Regions from separate parts of the Streptomyces sp. PsTaAH-124 genome, predicted to be linked through region 1. Evidence: riboswitches for the same ligand, from Rfam matches in the RefSeq annotation. Region 1 holds a riboswitch; the other holds the start of a gene.

Region 1 (4,392 bases):
CTGACCCTGCGAGATCTCGAACTCGACCCGCTGGCCCTCTTCCAGCGTGCGGTAGCCGTCCATCTGGATCGCGCTGTAGTGGACGAAGACGTCCGCACCACCGTCGACCGCGATGAAGCCGTACCCCTTCTCCGCGTTGAACCACTTGACGGTGCCCTGAGCCATGCCTAACTCCCCTATTACTGGCCCTTGCACAGATCCGCACTTCGCGGATCCGGGTCAGACCTCACCGCCCGTGAATCGGGGGCGTGCGCCGGAACGCGTCGACCGCGGCTGAATGTATCTGTCCAACTGCCGTCTGCAACAGGTCAATCGGACGAGAAATCCGGGCGGGAGCGGTCCGGAATGTGACGCGAATTCAGCCGAACCCCGGGCAAGTCGGGCCCCATAAACACCGCAAAAGCCGCAAAATACCCGCGGATTTTGGCTGTTTCTCATCGGCGGGCGGCAGAAATCAAGGGGCGCTCGACCGGGAGATCCGGGGCGCCTTCCCCAACTCTACCGCGCTCAATCACATGGAATTGCCCCCTCCGCTTCTCCCGCGGAGGGGGCAATTCACCGGATACTCCGATCACCGTCATTACCGACGGTAATGATCAGCCGCCGGCGACCGCCGGGATGATCGAGACGCCCGCGCCGTCCGGGGTGGCCGTCTCCAGGCCCTGCTCGAAACGGACGTCGTCGTCGTTGACGTAGACGTTGACGAAGCGGCGCAGCTTGCCCTGGTCGTCCAGGACGCGCGCGGCGATGCCCGTGTGGTTCTTCTCCAGGTCGGAGATGACCTCGGCGAGGGTGGCGCCGTCGGCGCTCACCTCGGCCCGCCCGCCGGTGTAGGTGCGCAGGATGGTGGGGATGCGAACGGTCACGCTCATGCGAGGCCAGCCTCTCGGAAGGAGTCCAGGGTGGGGCGGATGGTGGCGGTCAGACCGGTACCGGCCACCGCGTCCAGGGTCTTGAGGCCGTCACCGGTGTTGAGCACGACGGTGGTCTTCGACGGGTCGAGCAGACCGCTCTCGACGAGCTTTTTGGTGACGCCGACCGTCACCCCGCCCGCGGTCTCCGCGAAGATGCCCTCGGTGCGGGCCAGCAGCTTGATCGCGTCGACGACCTGCTCGTCCGTCACGTCCTCCACGGCGCCGCCGGTGCGGCGCGCGATGTCCAGGACGTAGGGGCCATCGGCCGGGTTGCCGATGGCGAGGGACTTGGCGATGGTGTCCGGCTTCTGCGGGCGCACCACGTCGTGTCCGGCCTTGAAGGCGGTGGAGACCGGCGAGCAGCCCTCGGCCTGGGCGCCGAAGATCTTGTACGGCTTGTCCTCGACCAGGCCGAGCGCGATCAGCTCGCGCAGGCCCTTGTCGACCTTGGTGAGCTGGGAGCCGGAGGCGATCGGGACGACGATCTGGTCGGGCAGCCGCCAGCCGAGCTGCTCGCAGATCTCGTACGCCAGCGTCTTGGAGCCCTCGGCGTAGTACGGCCGCAGGTTGACGTTCACGAAGCCCCAGCCCTCGCCGGCCGGGTCGCCGATCAGCTCGGAGCAGAAGCGGTTCACATCGTCGTAGTTGCCCTCGATGCCGACGAGTTCGCCGCCGTAGATCGCGGCCATGACGACCTTGCCCTGCTCCAGGTCGTGCGGGATGAACACGCAGGAGCGCAGTCCGGCGCGGGCGGCGGCGGCGCCGACGGCACCGGCCAGGTTGCCGGTGGAGGAGCAGGACAGGGTGGTGAAGCCGAAGGCGCGGGCGGCCTCCAGCGCCTGGGCGACGACGCGGTCCTTGAAGGAGTGCGTCGGGTTGCCGGAGTCGTCCTTGACGAACAGCTTGCCGGGGTCGACGCCGAGTTCGGCGGCGAGGCGGTCGGCCTGGACGAGCTTGGTCCAGCCGGGGTTGATGTTCGGCTTGCCGGCCACGTCGGCGGGGACGGGCAGCAGCGGGGCGTAGCGCCAGATGTTCGCGGGGCCCGCTTCGATCCGCCCGCGCAGTTCCTCGGTGTCGTAGCCCGAGAAGTCGTAGGCGATCTCCAGCGGGCCGAAACACTCCTCGCAGGCGAAGACCGGGCCGAGGGGCACGCGGTGACCGCACTCGCGGCAGCTGAGCGCCGCGGCGGGACCGAGGTCGACGGTGGAGTCGGTGCTGGTGGCAACTGTCTGCACAGCCATGGAGGCGAGGCCCTTTCTCCTCATCTTCCCCACGACGCATCTCGCCGTGAGACGGAATTGGCACCTTCCCGAGCCGGGAGCCTCGCGGTGGCGACCGCGCGACGGCGATCGGTACGAGACCGGCTGGAGGGTTGCCGGGGCTTCATCGGGCCGTGTCCCTCTGCCCCTCTGGATGAGCGGTATTCGATTGTGGGTCGCGGCGACCCCGGCATGCGACGGTCGTCCGCGTTGTTCAAGACTGTAACCGACGGCCAGGACAGCGAGAGACCGTCGTCCGAACCGCGAGACAGATCACACGATGATGTGATCCGGTCCGTACCGCAGGCCGCAGCGAGCCGCGCGGGAGTGCCGCGCAGGAGTGAGGAGCCACCGACCGTGCTGGAAGAAGTCGAGCGCTGGCTGAGGACACGTTCCTGGTCCGTCGCCGACCGGCCGCTCCCCGGCGTCCTGGCCGCCAAACGCGCGAGCGGCGCCACAGTCAGCGTGGTGCTGCCCGCGCTGAACGAGGAGGAGACGGTCGGGGACATCGTCGCCGTGATCCGCCGCGAGCTGATGACGCGGGTGCCGCTGGTCGACGAACTCGTCGTGGTCGACTCGGGCTCCACCGACCGCACCTCGCGGGTGGCCGCCGCGGCGGGCGCGCGGGTGGTGCACCGCGACACCATCCTGCCGCGCATCCCCGCCGTGCCCGGCAAGGGCGAGGTGCTGTGGCGCTCGCTGCTGGTGACCCGCGGGGACGTCGTCTGCTTCGTCGACGCCGATCTGCGCGAGTTCTCCGCCGACTTCGTCACCGGGATCGTCGGCCCGCTGCTGACCGACCCCGGCGTCCAGCTGGTCAAGGCCATGTACGACCGGCCGCTGGGTACCGCCGCCGGGCAGGGCGGCCGGGTCACCGAGCTGATGGCCCGGCCGCTGCTGAACATGCACTGGCCGCAGCTGGCCGGTTTTGTGCAGCCGCTGGGCGGCGAGTACGCGGCCCGCCGCTCCCTGCTCGAACAGCTGCCGTTCCCGGTCGGCTACGGCGTCGAGCTGGGCATGCTCGTGGACGCGCTGCACCTGGTCGGCCTGGACGCGCTGGCCCAGGTCGACGTCGGTGAGCGCCTCCACCGCCACCAGGACGGGCAGGCGCTCGGCCGGATGTCCGCCGCGATCTACCGCACCGCCCAGCTCCGGCTGGCCCGCGGCCATCTGGTGCGCCCCTCGCTCACGCAGTTCGAGCGCGGCGCAGACGGCTTCGAGCCGCGCACGTACTCAGTCGACACCGAGGAACGGCCGCCGATGAGCGAGATCGCGGAGTACGCGGCCCGGCGGGTCGCCTGACCGGCGGCCCGCCGCGCCGGGGCCGCCCCCGTCAGCCGGCCACGCCGTCGGACCAGCGCCAGCGGCCCGCGCCGTCCTGTGCGCAGGTCAGGTACTCGCCGCCCTTGCCGTAGGTGCTCATGCCGTGGTGCCGCGCGGCGCAGAACTGGCCGTCGGCGTAGCAGTTGCCGGCCGGGCTGGTGAGGGCGCACGCCTTGCTGCCGCCGCCGCTGTTCCCGCCGCCGCTGCCGCCGGTCGTGCCGCCACCGCCGCTGTTCCCGCCGCCGCTGCCGCCGCCGGAGGCGGTCTTCGCGGGGGCCGGGGTGTGCAGCGGCTCACCGGCGCAGTCGCGGCCGTCGCGCGCCACGGTGAACGTCACCGCGCCGCCGTCGGCGCGCTGCTCGCAGACCTTCTCGGCGGCGCCCCAGGAGGAGGCGCTCCGGCCGGTGCCCTGGAGATGGACGGCGTAGCGCAGGCCGCCGGCCCGCGCCGCGGCGACGGCCGCGCCGACGCCGGAGCCGGTGTAGTCGCGCAGGGTGGCGGCCGGGGCGGGAGTGGCGGACGCGGCGGGCCGCGGGCTCGCCGACTCCGTCGCCGGTTCCCCGGACGGCTCCGGAGCGGCGCTGCCGGCCGCCGCGGTGGCCGTGGCCGGTGCCGAGTGCGCCGCCGGCGTCCCGGAGTCGTCGTCGCAGCCGGCCAGCGCCAGCACACCGGCGGCGAGCAGCGCCGCGGTGCCGGCGATCCGGCGCACGCGCAGAAGTTGCATGGAACCCCACCCCTCACAGACCGTCCCGCGCACGGCACGGGACGGAGATCACTGACATGCACCGCACATCTTCCGGGTCTTCACAGTTCCTTTACAAGTCGGCGGGCGGCGAAATCCGCACCGGCCCGCCGCCGCGCACGTTTGAGCGATCGGGGGCCGGGCTAGGTTGAGG
Region 2 (4,392 bases), on a different contig from region 1:
GCGCTCCTCGACCGTGGGCTCACCGGCCAGGTCGAGGTGGACGTACTCGACGACCTTCGACGAGCGCGTCACGTCGAAACGGGTGAGGTTGCCGCACAGCGTGCAGCGCCACCGCGTCGTGGCGGTCGGCAGGGGAACCGTCATCGTGGCTGCTCACTTTCCTTCCGGGACCGTGCCGCGCCGGTGTCCCCGGAGCGTCGGCCGTAACCCTACGGCCTGGGAGCCACTCGGCGCCCGGCTGTCCACGGCGGCGAGGCGCTGTGTGCGGATGCGTCCCGTTACGCCATGCTCTGTGCACATGACCAGCTCCAGGAACGCGGTGCCCGCCCGAGTCCTCCGGGCCCTGCGGGCGGTACGGACCACGCGCGCGCCGGTGACACGTGCGATGCTCGCCCTGTGCTGCCTGGTCTTCGCGATGAGCCCGGCCTCCGGCCTGATCCCGTCCTACGGCACCGGGCACGGACTACTCCTCGCCCAGCAGGCGTACTTCCGGCGCTGGGGCGTGGTCCCCGTGGACCTGTTCTCGGGCTCGCCGCGGGCGGCGCTCACCCCGGCCACGGCCCTGTTCGTGCACGGCAGCTGGGTGCATCTGCTCGGCAACATGCTCTTCCTGCACGTCTTCGGCGCGATGACCGAGCAGCGCCTGGGCCGGGTCCGCTTCACCCTGTTCTACCTGGGCTGCGGCTATCTGGCCCTGCTGGGGTACGCCGCGGCGCACGCGGACTCCGGCCAGACCCTGGTCGGGGCGTCGGGGGCGATCTCGGCGGTGCTCGGCGCCTTCCTGTACCTGTTCCCGCGGGCCCGGGTGACCAGCCTGCTGCCGTTCCTGTTCTTCCTGCCGCTGCGCCTGCCCGCCTGGGTGGTGCTGCCCTTCTGGGCGGCCCTCCAGTGGCTGGCCGCCGGCCGGGCCGGCGACGGACCGGGCGTGGCGTACCTGGCCCATGTCATCGGCTTCGGCCTCGGCTTCGGCTGCGCGTGGGCCGGCCACGGGCGCACGGCTAGAGTGAAGGTCAGCCCCGCTCCGGCCCCCGAGGGAGAGAACCAGCCGTGATCACCGCGATCGTCCTCATCAAGACCAGCGTGGACCGGATCCCCGAGATCGCCGAGCGGATCGCCTCGCTGGAGAGCGTCAGCGAGGTCTTCTCCGTCACCGGCACCTACGACCTGATCGCCATGGTGCGGGTGGGCCGGCACGAGGACCTGGCGGAGATCATCCCGGGCCGGATCAGCAAGATCCCCGGGGTGGAGGCGACGGACACTCACGTGGCGTTCCGTACGTACTCGCAGCACGACCTGGAGGCGGCGTTCGCCATCGGTCTGGACTCCTGACCTCCGGCCGGTCCGCCGCCTCCGGGGCCGCGCGCCTCACACCGCCGGGACGCAGCGGCCGTCCTCCGTGCGGTAGCGCCACTTGGCGCCGTCGCTGACCAGCTCGCGCACCGCCGTCACGAAGCGCTCCACGTGCTCGTCGGGGGTGCCCGCGCCGAAGCTGACGCGGATCGCGTTGAGGGACTTCTCGCCGGGCGCGGCCTCGGGGGCGCCGCACTCGCCCTGGGTCTGCGGGTCGCTGCCGAGCAGGGTGCGTACCAGCGGGTGGGCGCAGAAGAGCCCGTCGCGCACGCCGATGCCGTACTCGGCGGAGAGCGCGGCGGCGAAGTGCGAGCTGTTCCAGCCCTCGACGACGAACGAGATCACACCGACCCGCGGGGCGTCGTCCCCGAACAGGGAGAGCACCCGCACCTGCGGGACCGCGGCCAGGCCCTCGCGGACCCGGTCGATGAGGTGCTGCTCGCGGGCGACCAGCGTGTCGAACCCGGCCTCGGTCAGCGCCTTGCAGGCCGCCGCGATGGAGTAGGCGCCGATGACGTTGGGCGAGCCGGCCTCGTGGCGGGCGGCGCTGTCGTGCCACTCCACGTCCACTCCCCCGTCGGTGCGGCGGGACACCCGGCGGCTGGCTCCGCCGCCCGCGAGGTAGGGCTCGGCCTCGCGCAGCCAGTCGGCGCGTCCGGCCAGCACGCCGGAGCCGAAGGGGGCGTACAGCTTGTGCCCGGAGAAGGCGACCCAGTCGACGTCGAGGTCCTTGACGGACACCGGGTGGTGCGGGGCGAGCTGGGCGGCGTCCAGCACGATCCGGGCGCCGTGCGCGTGGGCGGCGGCGGCCAGTTCCCGTACCGGCCACAGTTCGCCGGTGACGTTGGAGGCGCCGGTGACGCAGACCAGGGCCGGGCCGTAGGGCTCGCGGTCGGCCAGCGCCCGCTCCAGCGTGGCCACGGCCTGCTCCGGGGTGCGCGGGGCGTTCAGATAGGTCACCTGGGCGTCGCGCCAGGGCAGCAGCGAGGCGTGGTGCTCGGTCTCGAAGACGAACACCCGGCAATCGGCCGGGACCACCCGGGCCAGCAGGTTGAGCGAGTCGGTGGTGGACCGGGTGAACACCACCTGGTCGCCCTCCCGTCGCCCACCACCACCCTTGCCGGACCGGGCTTCGCCCGGACTGTCCTCGATGCGGCAGTCCAGGAACTCGGCGACGGTGCGCCGGGCGTTCTCGAACAGGTCGGTGGAGAGCTGGGAGAGGTAGCCGGCGCCGCGGTGCACGCTGCCGTAGTACGGCGCGTAGGCGGCCACGTCGTCCCAGACCCGCTGGAGCGCGGGGGCGCTGGCCGCGTAGTCGAGGGCGGCGTAGGTGACTTCACCGCCGGTGACGAGCGGCACGGTGACATCCCGGCCCAGAACGGGCAGCGGGGCACAGACGGACTGGTCGGCGGCAGCGGTGGAGACAGACATGGGGGAACTCCCGTGAAAGCAGGGTGAACCGACCGCGCGAGCCCGGCACGGGGCACCGGCGCGGAAGGGTGAAGTGGGTGTGCGGAGGCGGGGCTCGGCGCCCTAACGCATTCGCTTGCTCACGGAAGGCTCCCTCGACCGACCAGGACCCCTGGCCCCGCACTTCCTCGGGAAGCGCGCGAGGGGTCCGCGCTTGCCGTAGACCTCGCTGCCTACGACCTGGTCTTCACCCGGGGCACCCCGCCACGGACGGAGGGTTGCCGGACAGCCGGCCGGGGCCACATGGCTGTCACTCATGACCTGGTGCCATCCTGCCACACGATCTTCTGTGCGCAAGGCGCGGTCCGGATCGTGGACCGCGCCTTGCGTCACCTCACCGCGTGCGGACGCGCACCGCGGGGGCGCTCAGGCGTTGCTGGCGGCCACCCAGCGCTCCAGCGTGCCCCGGGCCGCCCCGGAGTCGATCGACTCGGCGGCCCGCGCCATACCGGCCCTGATCCGCTCCGCCAGCGTCCCGGAGCCCGGCTCCAGGGCGACCAGGGCAGCCGCCGAGTTCAGCAGCACCGCGTCCCGTACGGGGCCGTGCTCGCCGTCCAGCAGGCGGCGGGCCACCTCCGCGTTGTAGGAGGCGTCGGCGCCGCGCAGCGCCTCCACCGGCACCAGGTCGAGGCCGACGTCGCGGGGATCGAAGCGCTCCTCGGTGACCGTGCCCTCGTGCACCACCCAGACCCGCGAGGTGGCCGTGGTGGTCAGCTCGTCCAGGCCGTCGTCGCCCCGGAAGACCAGGGAGGAGTTGCCGCGCTCGGCGAAGACGCCCGCCACGATGGGCGCCTCGTGGGCCACGGCCACGCCGACCGCCTGCGCCTTCACCTGGGCCGGGTTGGTCAGCGGGCCCAGCAGGTTGAACACCGTGCGGATGCCCAGCTGGCCACGGGCCGCGCCCACATGGCGCAGCGCCGGGTGGAACTTCACCGCGAAGCAGAAGGTGATCCCGGCCTCCTCGGCGACCTCGGCGACCCGGCGCGGCGTCAGATCGAGGTTCACGCCCAGCTTCTCCAGCACGTCGGAGGCGCCGGAGGCGGAGGACGCGGCCCGGTTGCCGTGCTTGACGACCTTGGCGCCGGTGCCCGCCACGACGATCGAGGACATGGTGGAGATGTTCACCGTCCTGGCGCCGTCGCCGCCGGTGCCGACGATGTCGACGGTGGCGCCGGGCACCTGGATCACCTTGGCGTGCTCGTACATCGTGCGCACCAGGCCGGTGATCTCCGCGACGGTGGCGCCCTTGGCACGCAGCGCCACCGCGAACCCGGCGATCTGGGCGTCGGTCGCCTCGCCGCCCATGATCCGGTCCATGGCCCAGGCGGTGTCGTCGGCGGTGAGGTCACGGCGGTCCAGCAGGCCGTTCAGCAGGACGGGCCAGGAACGGCCCGCCGCGGTGTCGCCTCCAGCGGGGGTCACAGCGCTCATAAGCCGCTCCTGATTCGGTGTCCCGGACTCCGGGACGCTACCTCTCGTATCGACATCCACCCTATCCAGCCCGGAGGACGGCGAAGGGCCCCGTCCGGGGTTCGGACGGGGCCCTCCGGCCTGGCGTGGCGACGCTCAGGG

The links. A riboswitch is a leader RNA that binds a small molecule or an ion and turns the genes downstream of it on or off. The one in region 1 is predicted to bind S-adenosylmethionine.
Region 2: another riboswitch for S-adenosylmethionine. It lies ahead of B086_RS0115945 (aminotransferase class V-fold PLP-dependent enzyme); the one in region 1 lies ahead of thrC (threonine synthase).

What each region holds. Positions count from the first base shown of each region.
Region 1 covers NZ_KB892167.1:35,444-39,835, reverse strand. Annotated here, with positions in the region: gene B086_RS0114040 (cold-shock protein) at 1-165, opposite strand, end outside; gene B086_RS0114035 (MoaD/ThiS family protein) at 597-872, opposite strand; gene thrC (threonine synthase) at 869-2,155, opposite strand; SAM riboswitch class I at 2,173-2,334, opposite strand; gene B086_RS0114025 (glucosyl-3-phosphoglycerate synthase) at 2,531-3,475, shown strand; gene B086_RS44985 (hypothetical protein) at 3,507-4,220, opposite strand.
Region 2 covers NZ_KB892169.1:105,224-109,615, reverse strand. Annotated here, with positions in the region: gene B086_RS0115960 (hypothetical protein) at 1-144, opposite strand, end outside; gene B086_RS0115955 (rhomboid family intramembrane serine protease) at 299-1,051, shown strand; gene B086_RS0115950 (Lrp/AsnC family transcriptional regulator) at 1,048-1,329, shown strand; gene B086_RS0115945 (aminotransferase class V-fold PLP-dependent enzyme) at 1,366-2,781, opposite strand; SAM riboswitch class IV at 2,966-3,082, opposite strand; gene trpD (anthranilate phosphoribosyltransferase) at 3,187-4,251, opposite strand.